One region of the Rhodococcus sp. NPDC060086 genome, then DNA from elsewhere that is predicted to be linked to it. Evidence: riboswitches for the same ligand, from Rfam matches in the RefSeq annotation. Region 1 holds a riboswitch; the other holds the start of a gene.
What was found. Region 1 has a riboswitch for cobalamin ahead of metE (5-methyltetrahydropteroyltriglutamate--homocysteine S-methyltransferase). Riboswitches for the same ligand answer to the same signal wherever they lie in the genome.
Positions count from the first base shown of each region.

Region 2: another riboswitch for cobalamin. It lies ahead of ACFWB0_RS14605 (ABC transporter substrate-binding protein); the one in region 1 lies ahead of metE (5-methyltetrahydropteroyltriglutamate--homocysteine S-methyltransferase).

Region 1 is NZ_JBHWWZ010000052.1:27,850-31,163, reverse strand. It holds gene ACFWB0_RS21695 ((2Fe-2S)-binding protein) at 1-228, shown strand, start outside; gene ACFWB0_RS21690 (hypothetical protein) at 225-785, shown strand; cobalamin riboswitch at 961-1,173, shown strand; gene metE (5-methyltetrahydropteroyltriglutamate--homocysteine S-methyltransferase) at 1,324-3,314, shown strand, end outside.
Region 2 is NZ_JBHWWZ010000023.1:1,067-4,380, forward strand. It holds gene ACFWB0_RS14600 (O-succinylhomoserine sulfhydrylase) at 1-676, shown strand, start outside; cobalamin riboswitch at 710-835, shown strand; gene ACFWB0_RS14605 (ABC transporter substrate-binding protein) at 918-1,811, shown strand; gene ACFWB0_RS14610 (FecCD family ABC transporter permease) at 1,871-2,833, shown strand; gene ACFWB0_RS14615 (ABC transporter ATP-binding protein) at 2,830-3,314, shown strand, end outside.

The DNA of each region.
Region 1 (3,314 bases):
TGGGGTAACTCCGCGTCCGCGCTGATCGGGGCCGGACGCGTGATCGGTGATGCCGCGCAGGCGCACATCGACACACTCTTCGACGATCCACGTCTGGTCGGCACGATGGTCCGGTCCACCGGCCGACGTCGCAGTTGCTGCCTGTACTACCGCGTCCCGGGCGGAGGCGTGTGCGGCGATTGCGTCTTCCCCAGCCCACCGAACGCATCGACGAAGGAGATTCTGTGACAGTCGCATTCGCCCCTGAGATCGTCGACACCGAGGACGGTGGTCGCGAACAGCGCTGGCCGCTTCCCACCGATGAGGACTCACTACTGCGGCTGATCCGGTTGTTGTTCGACGAGTACTGGGACGACATGTGGTTCGGCCTGCTCATCGAAGGTTCGGCGCTCGAGGTCGCGGCACCCAATGCTTCGAAGAAGATCTCGATGTACGACGGGTATGCGACCGTCGACTTCGGTCGCTGGCATTTTCACCTGTGCATCGGCGAGCACACCGCGAGCGGACCGGAGCTCGGCCGTATCCGTCGCTGCGGCCGGGCAGAGCTGTACCGCAGGATCGGCACGGACGACGCACCGACGTCGTGGGGTGTGCGCCTGTTCAACGGCCGTGACGAACAGATGCTCACGATCATGTTGCCCACCCCGTTCCTCACGAACATGCAGCAGCTGACGGACGAACCGGTGTGGGTGCACCTCGAGGCGTGGGATCGCATTCGGTCGGAATTCCTCGGCCTGGCGCCGGATCCCCGTGACCGAACCGGCAAAGGATTTCGCCACTCCTGACCAGCACAGCCGACAGAAACGCACGACGGAAATACAACCCGCGCAGACAGATACAAACCCTCGGCAGGGTTGTATCTGTCTGATTGCGTTGTAACCGTTCTTCCTGCTTTGCCCGTTCGAATGAAGACGTGGCTATACTCCGGGATGTAGTTGGTTCGCCGTGCCGGTCGTGAGGAGCCCCGAAGGCCGTGGCGGCGTCGAAGCACCCCTGCGCGGGGTGTGGAAGAGGGAACCCGGTGAGAATCCGGGACTGTCCCGCAGCGGTATGCAGGAACGACCGCCGTCATCAGCACTGGGCATCACCCCGGGAAGCGACGGCCAGTAGGTACGGGCCCACAGGCTCGGGCGCTTGCAAGTCCGAATACCTGCCATCTGCGCCGGGCACGCCGTGCCCGGCGGTGTGCCGCCTCGTGGACCGGGCGCGCGGACCCGCATCGTATTCTCTCGCTCCGGCCGGGCCGGAGTCGACTGGGCTCGGTCGGATTCGCGCATCCTACGGGCGGTAGGCCATCAAGGACCGACCACCGGAGTACCACCAGTGCCTACACCCTCTGTCCCTACCTTCCATGCTGCCCCTGCCTTCCACGCCACCGTTCTCGGCTCCGCACGGATCGGACCCCAGCGTGAACTGAAGAAGGCCGTCGAATCGTATTGGGCCGGCCGGATCGACCGCGCCGGGCTGGAGAAGGTCGCCGCCGGACTGCGCGCCGACACCTGGGCTGCGCAGCGCGACGCCGGGCTCGATTCGATTCCGGTCAACACGTTCTCGTACTACGACCACATCCTCGACACTGCAGCCATGCTCGGCGCACTACCGCCCCGGGTGTCGGGTATCGCCGACGACCTCGACCGCTATTTCGCAGCCGCGCGAGGCAACGACGACGTCGCACCGCTCGAGATGACGAAGTGGTTCGACACCAACTACCACTACCTCGTCCCCGAGATCGGCCCTGACACGGTCTTCTCGCTCGATCCGTCGAAGGTGCTCGGCGAGGTCGCCGAGGCCCGCGCGCTCGGCGTTCCGGCCCGCCCGGTAGTCGTCGGCCCGCTGACGTTCTTGCTGCTGTCGAAGTCCACCAGCGAACAGGGCCCGCTCCTCGACCGTGCCGATGAGCTGGTCCCGCTGTATCAGGACCTCTTGTCGCAACTCGCCGCCGCCGGAGTCGATTGGGTGCAGCTCGACGAGCCCGCACTCGTCCGCGATCTCGACGACGCGACCGTCGCCGCGGTCGAACAGGTGTACGGCACGCTGTCGCAGGCACAGGACCGTCCTGCGATCCTCGTCGCCTCCTATTTCGGCAGCCTCGGTCCGGCGCTCGGTGCACTCGCTCGCACCGGTGTCGAAGGCCTCGCGGTCGACCTGGTCGCAGGTGACTCGGCAGACATCGCCGGACTGCCTGCCCTGGCGGACAAGCTGATCGTGGCGGGCGTGGTGGACGGCCGCAACGTGTGGCGCACCGATCTGGAGACGGCCCTGGCCACCCTCGCCACACTGCTCGGCTCGACGGGCTCGGTGGCGGTGTCGTCGTCATGCTCGTTGCTGCACGTTCCGTACACCATCGAGGCAGAGTCGAGCCTCGACGAATCGCTGCGCGCGTGGCTGGCATTCGGCACCGAGAAGGTCGCCGAGGTCGTCACCTTGTCGACGGCACTGCGCATCGGCCGCGACGCCGTGGCTTCCGAGCTCGCCGCGGCGCACGCGGCTGCCGATGTACGCGCGTCCGATCCTCGCCTACGCAACCGCCAGGTGCGCGGCATGCTCGACTCGATCGCATCGAACCGCACTCGCACGTCGGCCGATCGGCGCCGCGAGATCCAGCGACAGCATCTCGATCTGCCTCTGTTGCCGACCACCACCATCGGCTCGTACCCGCAGACCACGCGCATCCGGGTGGCCCGAGCCGCATTGCGCAAGGGCGAGATCGAACGCGCGGATTACGTGCAGCGGATGCGCGACGAGATCGCTGAAGTGGTGGCCCTCCAGGAGAAGCTCGGAATCGATGTGCTCGTGCACGGTGAGCCGGAGCGCAACGACATGGTGCAGTACTTCGCCGAGCAGCTCGACGGATTCTTCGCGACCGAGAACGGCTGGGTCCAGTCGTACGGAAGCCGTTGTGTACGTCCGCCGATTCTCTACGGCGATGTCGCGCGGCCGAATGCCATGACCGTCGACTGGATCACTTACGCACAGTCGCTCACCGACAAGCCGGTCAAGGGCATGCTCACCGGTCCCGTGACGATTCTCGCGTGGTCGTTCGTCCGCGACGACCAGCCTCTCGCCGACACCGCCGATCAGATCGCCCTGGCCATCCGCAACGAGACGGTGGACCTGCAGGCTGCGGGAGTGCGCATCATCCAGGTCGACGAGCCGGCACTGCGAGAACTGTTGCCGCTTCGCAAGTCCGATCAGGCCGAATACCTGGAGTGGGCAGTCGGGGCGTTCCGTCTTTCGACGTCCGGCGTGGCGGATTCGACGCAGATCCACACCCATCTGTGTTACTCGGAGTTCGGAGAGGTCATCGAGGCGAT
Region 2 (3,314 bases), on a different contig from region 1:
GATGGCGCACGCAGCAGGCGCAAAGGTGGTGTTGGACAACGTCTTCGCCACCCCGCTGCTGCAGCGCAGCCTCGATCTGGGCGCCGACATCGTCGTGTACTCCGGCACCAAACACATCGACGGTCAGGGCCGGGTGCTCGGCGGCGCGATCCTCGGCCCCCAGGACTACATCGACGGGCCCGTCAAGAACCTCATCCGTCATACCGGTCCGTCACTGAGCCCCTTCAACGCGTGGACGCTCCTCAAGGGCCTCGAAACGATGCCCGTCAGGTTGAATGCCGCGGTCGACTCCGCGTTGCGTCTCGGCAGGTTCCTGGAGTCGAACGACAAGGTGCGCTGGGTCAAGTACCCCTACCTCGAATCGCACCCGCAATACGAGCTCGCGACGTCGCAGATGAGCGGCGGCGGCACGATCCTCACCTTCGAACTCGACGCCCCCGAGGGCGAAGGCAAGAAGCGTGCGTTCGAACTGCTCAACAAGTTGCGCATCGTCGACATCTCCAACAACCTCGGCGACACGAAATCACTCATCACCCACCCCGCGACCACCACCCACCGGGCAATGGGACCGGAGGGGCGCGCCGCGATCGGCCTGTCCGACGGAGTCGTGCGCCTGTCGGTGGGCCTCGAAGATCACGAGGATCTGCTCGAAGACCTGGCGCAGGCGCTCGCCTGACCCGGAAACGCTGTGGGATACGCTGCGGGTGCTCTGCCAGTCGGGCAGGGCGCCCGCAGCGTTTTCGGTGAAGCCGGTGAAAACCCGGAGCTGTCCCGCAACTGTGATCCCGGTTCCACCGGGTAAGCCAGGTCAGCCGGCGCCGCGGACACATACTGGTCCTCGGACGAAGGACGGTATCGTGCCGCAACTCGTCGTTGCAGCCGTGCTGTTTTCGTCCTCCGAGCCACGGAGGATGGCTGTGCCACTCACTTCCCGCAGGTTTCTCACCGCCGGTGTCGCCGCTCTTGCCCTGGTGATCGTCGGCTGCAGTAGCGGTGACGATGCCGCGTCCGACAGCACTGCACCTGCAGAGTCCGGGACGCCGCAGGCCATCGTGTCGCTGAGTCCGACCACCACCGAGATGCTCTACGCGGTCGGTGCGGGCGAGCAGGTGATCGCCGTCGACGACCAGTCCGACTACCCCGAGGGCGTCCCGGTCACCGAACTGTCGGGCTACAACCCCAACGTCGAGGCCATTCTCGGTTACGACCCCGATCTCGTCGTCGCCACCGACGACAACGGCGACCTCGTCGCCGGACTCGGGAATGCCGGCGTCGAGGTCCTGCTTCTTCCCGCTGCCGTCACTCTCGACGACACCTACGCCCAGCTCGAGCAGGTCGGTGCCGCGACCGGCCACGTCGCCGACGCCGCCGAACTCGTCGCGCAGATGCAGACCGAGATCGACGAGATCGTCGCATCCGTGCCCGAGCGTGAGACACCGCTGCGGTACTACCACGAACTGGACAACACGTTCTACAGCGTCACCGACGACACCTACATCGGCGAGATCTACTCGATGCTGGGCCTGACCTCCATCGCGACCGGCGGCGACGGATACCCGCAGCTGTCCTCCGAGTACATCGTCGAGCAGAACCCCGACCTGATCTTCCTCGCCGACTCGCAGTGCTGCGGTGTCACGCCCGAGACGGTCGCCGAACGCGCCGGCTGGGCGGAGCTCACCGCCGTCCGCGACGGGCAGGTCCACGTCCTCGACGAGGACATCGCGAGCCGATGGGGTGCGCGCGTCGTCGACCTCGTGCGTGAACTCGCCGCAATCGTCACCGCCGTTCCCGCGGGCCAGCCTGCGCCGTGATCACCTCGCGTCGCCGCGCACTCGTGTTGGGTGGCGCGGTGATCCTTCTCCTCGCGGCGATGCTCGTCGGGATCCTCGTCGGTCCCGCCGGGCTCACCCCGCGCGGTGTGCTGCTCGACATTCTCGACAAGATTCCGTTCGTCGACGTCGACTCGGGTCTGAACACGCGACAGCAGGCGATCCTGTGGAACATTCGCATGCCCCGGGTTGTGCTCGGTGTGATCGTCGGAGCGATGCTCGCGATCGCCGGCGCCGCCTACCAGGGCGTTTTTCGCAATCCGCTCGCCGACCCGTACCTCCTCGGCGTCTCGAGCGGTGCGGGCCTCGGCGCGACACTCGCAATCGTGGTGGGCGGCGCCGCCGGATTCGCGGGGGTGCCCGTCGCCGCATTCGCGGGTGGGATGCTCGCGGTGGGCGCGACCTACGCGCTCGGACGCACCGTCGGGGGCAGCCGCACCGAAGTCATCATCATCCTCGCCGGTGTGGCGGTCGCGGCGTTCGCGAACGCCATCCAGACGTTCTTCATGCAACTCCACGACGACACCTTGCGTCAGGTGTATTCGTGGATGCTCGGACGCCTGTCCACCGACGGCTGGTCCGACGTGCGGACGGTACTGCCGTACGTCATCGTCTCCATCGTCGTGATCATGCTGCACCGGCGCACCCTCGACGTGATGTCGGTCGGCGACGTCGAAGCCTCCAGCCTCGGCATCAACCCGGCCCGGGTGCGGCTGATCCTCGTGTGCATCGCGACACTCGGCACCGCCGCCGTCGTCTCGGCCAGCGGCCTGATCGGGTTCGTGGGCATCGTCATTCCCCACGCGGTGCGGCTGCTGATCGGCCCGGGACACCGACTGTTGTTGCCGTTGTCGCTGATGATCGGCGCGGCATTCCTCGTGCTCGCCGACGTCCTGGCCCGCACCGTGATGTCGCCGGCCGAACTGCCGATCGGTGTCGTGACCGCAGCGATCGGCGCGCCGTTCTTCCTCGTGGTGCTGCGGCGGAGCCGGGGTGTGGCATGAACGAGGTGATGTGCCGTGGCCTGTGCGCGGAGCGCGGCGGCGTACAGGTGTTGCACGACGTCGAACTCGTCGTCGGCGCGGGGGAGTGGGTGTCGCTCGTGGGTCCCAACGGGTCGGGCAAGACCACGCTGCTGCACGCGCTCGCAGGGTTGGTGCCCGCGGCAGGGGACGTCGAGGTCGCGGGGGTGACCCCTCGGCACTCGGGTCGCCGCGCCGTCGCGCGTGCGGTCGCGTTGATGCCGCAGCGACCGATCGTTCCCGAGGGCGTCACCGTGCGTGAGCTGATCCATCTCGGCCGCACCCCACACATTCCCCGCTTCGGGAGTGAAACCCCGCGCGACCGTGAGATCGTCGAGCGGGTCATCACGAGGCTCGAACTCGACAACTTCGCATCGCGGCTCGCGACCGCGCTGTCGGGTGGAGAACTGCAACGGGTCGTGCTGGCCCGCGCGCTCGCGCAACAACCGCAGGTCCTGTTGCT